One region of the Pseudomonas sp. PA1(2017) genome, then DNA from elsewhere that is predicted to be linked to it. Evidence: predicted binding sites of a transcription regulator. Region 1 holds the regulator's gene; the other holds the start of a gene.
What was found. The regulator sigma-54, encoded in region 1, starts transcription at its own class of promoters, with help from an activator protein. The targets are predictions, from matches to a motif close to ANTGGCATNNANNTTGCTNT.
Positions count from the first base shown of each region.

Region 2: BVH01_RS14735 (flagellar basal body rod protein FlgF) is a predicted target of sigma-54. The motif match lies at 1,665-1,684, and genes of this name have one in related genera.

Region 1 covers NZ_MSXU01000002.1:74,528-79,220, forward strand. Annotated here, with positions in the region: gene lptC (LPS export ABC transporter periplasmic protein LptC) at 1-456, shown strand, start outside; gene lptA (lipopolysaccharide transport periplasmic protein LptA) at 443-991, shown strand; gene lptB (LPS export ABC transporter ATP-binding protein) at 994-1,719, shown strand; gene BVH01_RS04620 (RNA polymerase factor sigma-54) at 1,891-3,399, shown strand; gene hpf (ribosome hibernation-promoting factor, HPF/YfiA family) at 3,488-3,796, shown strand; gene ptsN (PTS IIA-like nitrogen regulatory protein PtsN) at 3,812-4,276, shown strand; gene rapZ (RNase adapter RapZ) at 4,293-4,693, shown strand, end outside.
Region 2 covers NZ_MSXU01000010.1:41,604-46,296, forward strand. Annotated here, with positions in the region: gene flgG (flagellar basal-body rod protein FlgG) at 45-830, opposite strand; gene BVH01_RS14735 (flagellar basal body rod protein FlgF) at 876-1,616, opposite strand; gene BVH01_RS14740 (flagellar hook protein FlgE) at 1,808-3,289, opposite strand; gene flgD (flagellar hook assembly protein FlgD) at 3,333-4,004, opposite strand; gene flgC (flagellar basal body rod protein FlgC) at 4,019-4,462, opposite strand; gene flgB (flagellar basal body rod protein FlgB) at 4,474-4,693, opposite strand, start outside.

The DNA of each region.
Region 1 (4,693 bases):
GGGCCGGAAAACCCCATCGATTTCTATGCGATCAACGCGCGCAGCGTGCAGTATCTGCCCGACGGTCGCATCCAGAACGACATGACCAGCGAAAAACTCGAGCACGTGCAGAGCACCGACACCACGCTGCTGACCGAACCGCGCATGAACCTGTTCCGCGGCACCGAGCTGCCCTGGAAGGTACGTAGCGCCCGTGGCGAAGTCGGCCCCGACGGCAACGAAGTCGAACTGATCGATCAGGTGCGCGTCGAGCGTACGGACGAAAAGGGCCGCCCCACTATACTCACCACCAGCCGCCTGACCGTATTCCCGCAGAAGGAATATGCGCAGACCCAGCAAGCCGTTAGAATCGACGCGGCCAATGGGGTGACCACGGCACAAGGAATGAAAGCGTACTTGAATGACGGCAGGATGATCCTGCAGTCCAACGTAAGAGGCCAGCATGAGGTTCGTTAAAACCCTCCCCCTACTTCTCAGCCTCGGCGCCACGCTCGGAAGCGTAAGCGCCTGGGCTCTGCCGAGTGACCGCGATCAACCGATCCGCGTGCAGGCCGACAGCGCTGAACTGGACGACAAACAAGGCGTGGCGGTATACCGCGGCGACGTGGTGATCACTCAGGGCACCATGAAGATCACCGGCGACACCGTCACCATCACCCAGAATGCGCAGGGTGAAGTCGACGTGTTCACCTCGGTGGGCAAACCTGCCTATTACGAGCAGAAGCCGGCCGCCGACAAGCAGATCGTCAAGGCGTACGGCCTGACCATCCAGTACTTCGCCGCCAACGAGCGCATCGTGCTGATCGATCAGGCTAAGGTCGTGCAGGAAGGCAACACCTTCGAAGGCGAGAAGATCGTCTACGACACGCGCCGTCAGATCGTAAACGCCGGCCGCGCCACCGGCACCAACGTGTCGAGCCCGCGCCCGCGCATCGACATGGTGATCCAGCCGCAGAAGAAGGCAGCCCCCGCTGCCGAGCAGGGCCAATAACCATGGCGACTCTCAAAGCCCAGCACCTGGCCAAGAGCTACAAGGGTCGCCAGGTCGTGCGCGACGTGAGCCTGAGCATCGAAAGCGGCCAGATCGTCGGTTTGCTCGGCCCCAACGGCGCCGGCAAGACCACGTGCTTCTACATGATCGTAGGCCTGGTACAGGCCGATCAGGGCCGCGTACTGATCGACGACCTCGACGTCAGCCACCAGCCGATGCACGGCCGCGCGCGCGCCGGGATTGGCTACCTGCCCCAGGAAGCCTCGATCTTCCGCAAGCTCAGCGTTTCCGACAACATCATGGCGATTCTGGAAACCCGTAAAGACCTCAACCGCGAACAGCGGCTGCAGGAACTCGAGAGCCTGCTGCAGGAATTCCACATCACTCATATTCGCGACAACCTGGGCATGAGCCTGTCCGGTGGTGAACGCCGCCGCGTCGAAATTGCCCGCGCCCTGGCCACCTCGCCGAAATTCATCCTGCTCGATGAACCCTTCGCCGGCGTGGACCCCATTTCGGTCGGTGATATCAAGCAGATCATTCACCACCTCAAGGCCAAGGGCATTGGCGTGCTGATTACCGATCACAACGTGCGCGAAACCCTGGACATCTGCGAAACCGCCTACATCGTCAGCGAGGGCCAGCTCATTGCCGAAGGCGATTCGGCGGCGATCCTGGCCAACCAGACTGTCAAGGACGTCTACCTGGGTCACGAATTCCGCCTGTAGCGGATCCCTCCCCATGAACCTCTGCAAGAGCCTGTTACCGTCCGAGCGACATCGAAACGAAATGGTAACAGGCTCTAGGCAAAGGGCTTGGATTCAGGCATATAATTTGCTTCCTAGTGGCGCTTCGTCGCCCTGTCGTGGATTACGTACAGACGCCGGATAAGGTCTGCAATGAAACCATCGCTAGTCCTGAAAATGGGCCAGCAGCTGACGATGACACCGCAGCTGCAACAAGCCATTCGCCTGCTCCAACTGTCGACCCTGGACCTGCAACAGGAAATCCAGGAGGCGCTGGAATCCAACCCGATGCTGGAGCGTCAGGAAGAAGGCGAAGACTTCGACAATTCCGACCCGATGGCCGATGGCGCCGAAAGCCCGACCTCGCCCGCCGCCCAGGAAGAGACCTTTCAGGAATCCAGCTTCCAGGAAAGCACCCAGACCGTCGACAACCTCGAAGAGGGTGAATGGGGCGAACGCATTCCCAACGAATTGCCCGTCGACACGGCCTGGGAAGACATCTACCAGACCAGCGCCAGCAGCCTGCCTAGCAACGATGATGACGAATGGGATTTCACCACCCGCACCTCATCCGGCGAGAGCCTGCAGAGCCATATGCTCTGGCAACTCAATCTGGCGCCCATGTCCGACAAGGACCGCCTGATCGCCGTGACGCTCATCGACTGCATCAACGACCAGGGCTATCTGGAGGAAACCCTCGACGAAATCGTCGAGTCGTTCGACCCCGAGCTGGACGTCGAGCTGGATGAAGTCGAAGCCGTTCTGCACCGTATCCAGCAGTTCGAGCCATCGGGCATCGCTGCACGGGATCTGCGCGAGTGCCTGCTCCTGCAACTGCGCCAACTGCCCGCCTCCACGCCCTGGCTCAGCGAAGCGCAGCGCCTGACCAGCGATTATCTGGATCTGCTCGGCAACCGTGACTACAGTCAGCTGATGCGCCGCATGAAACTCAAGGAAGATGAGCTGCGCCCGGTCATCGAGCTGATCCAGAGCCTCAACCCGCGACCCGGCTCGCAGATCGAGTCCAGCGAACCGGAGTACGTGGTGCCGGACGTGATCGTGCGCAAGCACAATGATCGCTGGCTGGTCGAGCTCAACCAGGAAGCCATGCCGCGTCTGCGCGTCAACGCCCAGTATGCCGGCTTCGTGAAGCGCGCCGACTCCAGCGCCGACAACACCTTCATGCGCAACCAGTTGCAGGAAGCACGCTGGTTCATCAAGAGCCTGCAGAGCCGCAACGAAACCCTTATGAAGGTCGCCACGCAGATCGTCGAGCACCAGCGCGGCTTCCTGGATTATGGCGACGAGGCGATGAAACCACTGGTACTGCACGACATCGCCGAGGCGGTAGGCATGCACGAGTCGACCATCTCCCGCGTCACCACCCAGAAGTACATGCACACACCGCGTGGCATTTACGAGCTGAAGTACTTCTTCTCCAGTCATGTCAGCACCTCCGAAGGCGGTGAATGTTCGTCGACCGCGATCCGCGCAATCATCAAAAAACTGGTCGCAGCGGAAAATGCGAAAAAGCCATTGAGCGACAGCAAGATCGCTGGTTTACTGGAAGCACAGGGCATTCAAGTGGCGCGCCGCACAGTCGCCAAGTACCGTGAATCGCTCGGTATAGCGCCTTCGAGCGAACGCAAGCGACTGATGTAAGGGAGCCCTTGTAGCGAAAGCGAAGCCCCAGTGTTCCTGCGGCGGGTTCAACACCCGCCACTCACACACGGCAACAAGGAGAAGCGGTATGCAAGTCAACATCAGTGGACACCAGCTGGATGTGACAGACGCACTACGCAGCTACATCGAAGAAAAGCTCGAGCGCCTCGAGCGACACTTCGACAAGATCACCAATGTGCAGGTCATCCTGGAGGTCGAGAAACTCAAGCAGAAAGTCGAAGCCACCTTGCACATCGCAGGAGGCGAAGTGGTGGCCAATGCCGAGCACGACGACATGTATGCAGCCATCGATCTACTCACCGACAAACTCGATCGCCAACTTATCAAGCACAAGGAAAAACAGCTCGATCGCCAGCAGGGCGCAATGGCCCGCTGAGTTCGTCCTTCTCCTATGATCCGACTTGAAACCATCCTGACCCCCGGCCGTTCCCTGGTGAACGTGCCGGGCGGCAGCAAGAAACGCGTCCTCGAACAGATAGCCAGCGTGATCGCGCGTGACCTGCCCGATCTCGATGGCCAGACCATCTATGAAAGCCTGATCGCCCGCGAGAAGCTCGGTTCGACTGGCTTCGGTAACGGCATCGCCATTCCCCACTGCCGCCTGCCCGGCTGTAGCACGCCGATCAGTGCCCTGCTCAAGCTGAGCACTGCGGTCGACTTCGACGCTATCGATGGCGCCCCCGTCGACCTGCTCTTCGTGCTGCTGGTTCCTGAGGCGGCCACCGACGAACACCTCGAACTGCTGCGCCAGATCGCCAGCATGTTCGACCGTGAGGATGTCCGCGAACGGCTTCGCCAGGCTCAAGACAGCGAATCCCTGTACCAGACCGTCGTGAACGTCCAGAACGGCCAATAGCCTGCGGGGTGAACCCATGCGCCTGATCATCGTCAGCGGTCGTTCCGGCTCGGGCAAGAGCACGGCGCTCGATGTGCTCGAAGACAATGGGTTCTATTGCATCGACAACCTGCCCGCTGGGTTGCTGCCAGAGCTGGCGGAGCGCGCATTACCCAACACCGAATTGCTGCATCCGCAGGTGGCGGTGTCCATCGACGCACGCAACCTGCCCAGCCAGCTCAGGCGCTTCGCCGAACTGCTCGATGAGGTTCGCTCGCGCAATATCCACTGTGATGTGCTGTACCTGGATGCCAGTGAGGAGACCCTGCTCAAGCGCTTCTCGGAAACCCGCCGCCGCCATCCACTGACCAACGATCAGCGCTCCCTGGCCGAGGCCATGGTCGCCGAGGTCAAGTTGCTGAGCCCGATCATCGACCG
Region 2 (4,693 bases), on a different contig from region 1:
CGTTCGGGCGTATCAGGGGGTGAGCGAATGCCTACCCCGGGGTCTTAAAGGTTCTGGGTGACGAAGGACAGCATCTGGTCAGCGGTGGAGATGACCTTGGAGTTCATCTCGTAGGCGCGCTGGGTGGTGATCATGTTGACCATCTCCTCGACCACGCTGACGTTGGAGTTTTCCAGCGTATTCTGCAGGGTCGTGCCCAGGCCGTTGAGGCCAGGCGTACCGACCTGCGGCGCACCGCTGGAAGCGGTTTCCAGAAACAGGTTGTTGCCGATCGCTTCCAGGCCCGCCGGGTTGATGAAGTCGGCGATCTGCAGGTTACCGACGATCTGCGGCTGCGGGTTACCGGTGGTGGTGACCGACGCGGTGCCGTCTTCGCCGACGGTGAAGGTGCGCACTTCCGGCGGCAGCACGATGGCCGGCTCCAGGGCGAAACCCTGGGAGGTGACCACCTGGCCGTTGGCGTTCAGGTGGAAGCTGCCATCACGGGTATAGGACACCGTGCCATCGGGCATCAGCACCTGGAAGAAGCCGCGGCCGTTGACGGCCATGTCCATCGGCTGCTCGGTGGTCTGCAGGCTGCCGGCGGTGAAGATTTTCTGGGTGCCATTGATGCGCACACCGGTACCGAGCTGCAGGCCGGAGGGCAACTGGCTGTCCTGGCTGGACTGACCGCCGGGCTGGCGACGGATCTGGTACAGCAGGTCCTCGAACTCGGCGCGGTCACGCTTGAAGCCGGTGGTGGACACGTTGGCCAGGTTGTTGGAAATGGTCGTCAGGTTCATGTCCTGAGCGGACAAGCCGGTCTTGGCGACCCACAGTGACGGAAGCATAGCGTTCTCCTCGGGCGCCGGATTCGTGGCGCCGCGTGTTGGTTATCAGCTCATCTGCAAGACGCGCGCCATGGCAGTGTCATTATCTTCTGCAGTGCGCATCATCTTGACGGACAGCTCGAACTGCCGGGACAACGCCAGGATCGAGGTCATCTCCTCGACTGCATTGACGTTGCTGGATTCGAGAAAGCCCGAGGTGATCTGCACCGTGGCGTCGGCCTCCGGCGGCTGAGGGCCGTTGAAGCGGATCATGCCGTCCGTGCCCTTCTGCATCTGTTTTTGATCAGGGTTGACCAAGCGCAGCCGGTCGACTTCAGCGAGCACCCGGGGCGCCTCGCCGAGCGCGCGAATGCTGATGGTGCCGTCCTGGCCAATCTCGATTTTCTGCTCCGGCGGCACGGCAATGGGACCGGCATTGCCCATCACCGGCATACCGTTGCCGGTACGCAACATGCCTTGGGCATCCACGTTGAGGCTTGCGGTGCGAACGTAAGCCTCGGTGCCGTCGGGGGCCTGCACGGCCAGCCAGCCCTTACCGCCGATGGCGACGTCCAGATCGCGCCCGGTTTCCTGCAGCGTGCCGGGGGTGAAGTCGGTACCCGGCCGTTCGCTCATGGCGAATACACGAGAAGGCTGGCTCTCGCCGAAAATCGGCATCGAACGCGCCTGCTCGAAATCACGACGAAAACCGGTGGTGGAGATGTTCGCCAGATTGTTGGCGTGGGCACGCTGGGCCAACGTGTTGTTGTGGGCACCAGTCATGGAGACGTACAGCATTTTGTCCATGTTTTCCTCCGAGGTGGGCAACGCGCCCGCGACTCTGACAAAACCTCAATAGCAATACACGTGCCACATTTCAAAAACAATATTAAGCCTATGAATATAAAGGAATTTAATAAAACAAAAAGGCTCCCGAGGGAGCCTGTAATTTGTCGCTCGGCGAGCCGTTGCCGGTTTCGGCAACGGCTCCCTGACGCTTAACGCAGGTTGATGATGGTCTGCGTGATCGCACTCTCGGTTTCGATGGTCTTGGCGTTGGCCTGGTAGTTACGCTGCGCCACGATCAGGTTGACCAGTTGATCGGACAGTTCGACGTTGGAGTCTTCCAAAGCACCGGCCTGAAGCGTGCCCAGCGTGCCGCTTTTCGGCGTGCCGATCACCGGCTCCCCCGATTCGGAAGACTGCACCCATGCGGTTTTGCCAACCGGCGTCAGCCCCTGCATATTGGCGAAGTTAGCCAGAACCAGCTGACCTTGAACCTTGGTTTGACCGTTTGTATAGCGCGCAAACAACACACCAGTCTCGTCAATTTCCAGCCCGGCCAGCTCGCCCGTGCTGTAACCGTCCTGCACGACCTTGGCGACCGAGAAAGTGCTGTTGAACTGCGTAGAGCCGCGAAAATCGAACTTGATCGCAGCACTGGCCGCAGACCCATTGGGCGCCCAGGTCGTACCTTCGGCATTGGTCGGCGCAGCAGGCACCCAGCCATTCATGTTGATGGAACCATCGGGTGCGACCGTCAGCCCGGCGCTCAAATTAGCCGGATCAATGGCCTGCATTTTACCGGACGCATCGAACGTCACGCCGGCCGACAGCGCCTGAGTGCTGGTCGGATCAAGCGGATTACGGCCGTCGACCAGAATCTTCACATCCCAGCTGTTCGCACCCGTCTTCACGAAATACTGGGTGAAGGAGTGCGCGTTACCCTGGGCGTCGAAGATATTGACCGACGTGGAGCGGTTGTAACTGGTCGGGTCTGCCGGATTGAACGAGGCATTGGCCGCAGTCGTACCTGCCGTCGCACCCGCCGCATTCGCCGCCGCGAGCTCCGCCGGAGTGGCCGCCGCAGTAGCGGCCGCGATTTCAGCAGGAGTCGGATTGGGATTACCCGGCAAAAGCACGCCATTGAAGGCTGTCTGATAGGCCGTGTCGTAAGCACTCTGACGCAAAACGGGTACGGACTCAGTGGAGTTCAGGTTGAACGGCTGGGTGATGGTACTCGTCGAGCGCGGCGCCTGGCTGGCCGTTTCCACTCTCAGATTGCCGATGATGCCATTCTGCAGGTTGCCATTGGCGTCCACACCATAGCCCTGCAGGTTATGCCCGAAGTTGTTTACGATGAAACCTTCACGGTCGGTGCCGAAGTAGCCGGCACGGGTATAGCTGATATCGCCATTGTTGCTGGTACGGAAAAAACCGCTGCCATTGATGGCCAGATCCAGCGAGTTCTTCGTGTAGTTGATGTTGCCCTGGCTGAACAACTGAGACACGTCACTGAGCAGCACGCCGCTGCCGATCGGATTGGAGCCGCTGCTGAGCATGGACGAGGCATACAGGTCGGCAAACTCGGCGCGTGACTGCTTGAAGCCAGCGGTGCCGGCGTTGGCGATGTTGTTACCCGTTACGTTGAGGTCACTGGTCGCAGCACGCAGGCCACTAAGACCGATATTGAACGACATGAAAATTCTCCTTGCCGAAAACCCGGCATTTACAGCCTGTTAATTACTGACCAATGACCTGCACCTGGGACAACGGCACGTTGCCGATTCCTGCCAGGTTAAGCATCAATTCGTTGCCACCCAGGGTTACGCTGTCGACGTTGGCCGGCAACAGCGTGTAAAGCCCTTTGGTTTCGTTGCCGTACGTGGCCTGCGCCTCGAACCTGTAGGTACCTGGCTTCATGACGTTGCCGCTCGAGTCCTTGCCGTCCCAGATGAAGCTGACGTTGCCGGCCTGCTGCTCACCCAGGTTGATACGACTGACCACCGCGCCGGCGCTGTCGTAGACGTTGACGTACACGTTACTGCTGCTGGTCGGCAGCACGGCGCTGGCCTTGAAGCTCTCGCTGGTATCGACGACCGCCTTGTCGACCGGCACGATCACCTTGCGCCCGACCAACGAGGAAGCCTGGAGCGCCTGCGAAGACTGATAGCCGGACAGGATGGTCTCCATGCTCGAATTGAGCTTCTCGACCCCCTCAACGGTACTGAACTGCGCCAGCTGCGCGATGAACTCGCCATTGCCCTGGGGCTCCAGCGGGTTCTGGTTGTTCAGCTGGGCCACTAGCAGGTTGAGAAACTGATCCTTGCCCAGTTCCTTGTTCTGCGTGCTGTCCTGCTTGACCTGATACTTGTCCAGTACCGAACTGGAGCTGACGCCATCAACAGTGCTCATCTCTCACTCCCCGCTCACTGACCCAGAGTCAGCACGCGCTGCATCATCTGCTTGGCGGTGTTCATCATTTCCACGTTGGTCTGGAAGGCGCGGCTGGCAGAAATCATGTCCGCCATCTCCTCGACCACGTTGACGTTTGGGTAATACACGTAACCCGCCTCATCCGCCGCCGGATGATTGGGCTCGTAGCGCGGCATCAGGCTGCTCTGGTCCTCCACGATACCGAGCACCTGAACGCCGGCACCGGGTTGATCCTGATCGGCGAACAGCGAGCCGTGGGTGCCGCCCTGGGCATTCTGGAAAACGGTGGCGAACACCGGATGGCGTGCGCGATAGGTCTGGTCGATGCTCGACGAAACCGTTTCGGCGTTGGCAATGTTGCTGGAGATGGTATTGAGCCGAGTGCTCTGGGCGCTCATACCGGTTCCGGCGATATTGAAAACACTGGTGAGGGACATATCAGGCTCCTTTATTCACCACGCAGGGCGCTGACGAGCCCTTTGAATTTACTGTTGAGCAGCGTGAAGCTGGTCTGGAAAGCGACCGCGTTATCGGCGTAATTGGCCTGTTCCACCTGGGCATCGACGGTGTTCTGGTCGATGGAGGGCGCAGTAGGGGTGCGGTAAGCCAGCGCCGCATCACCCATTGGCACGCCTTCTGCTGCTATATGGCGGCTATTGGTGGTTTTA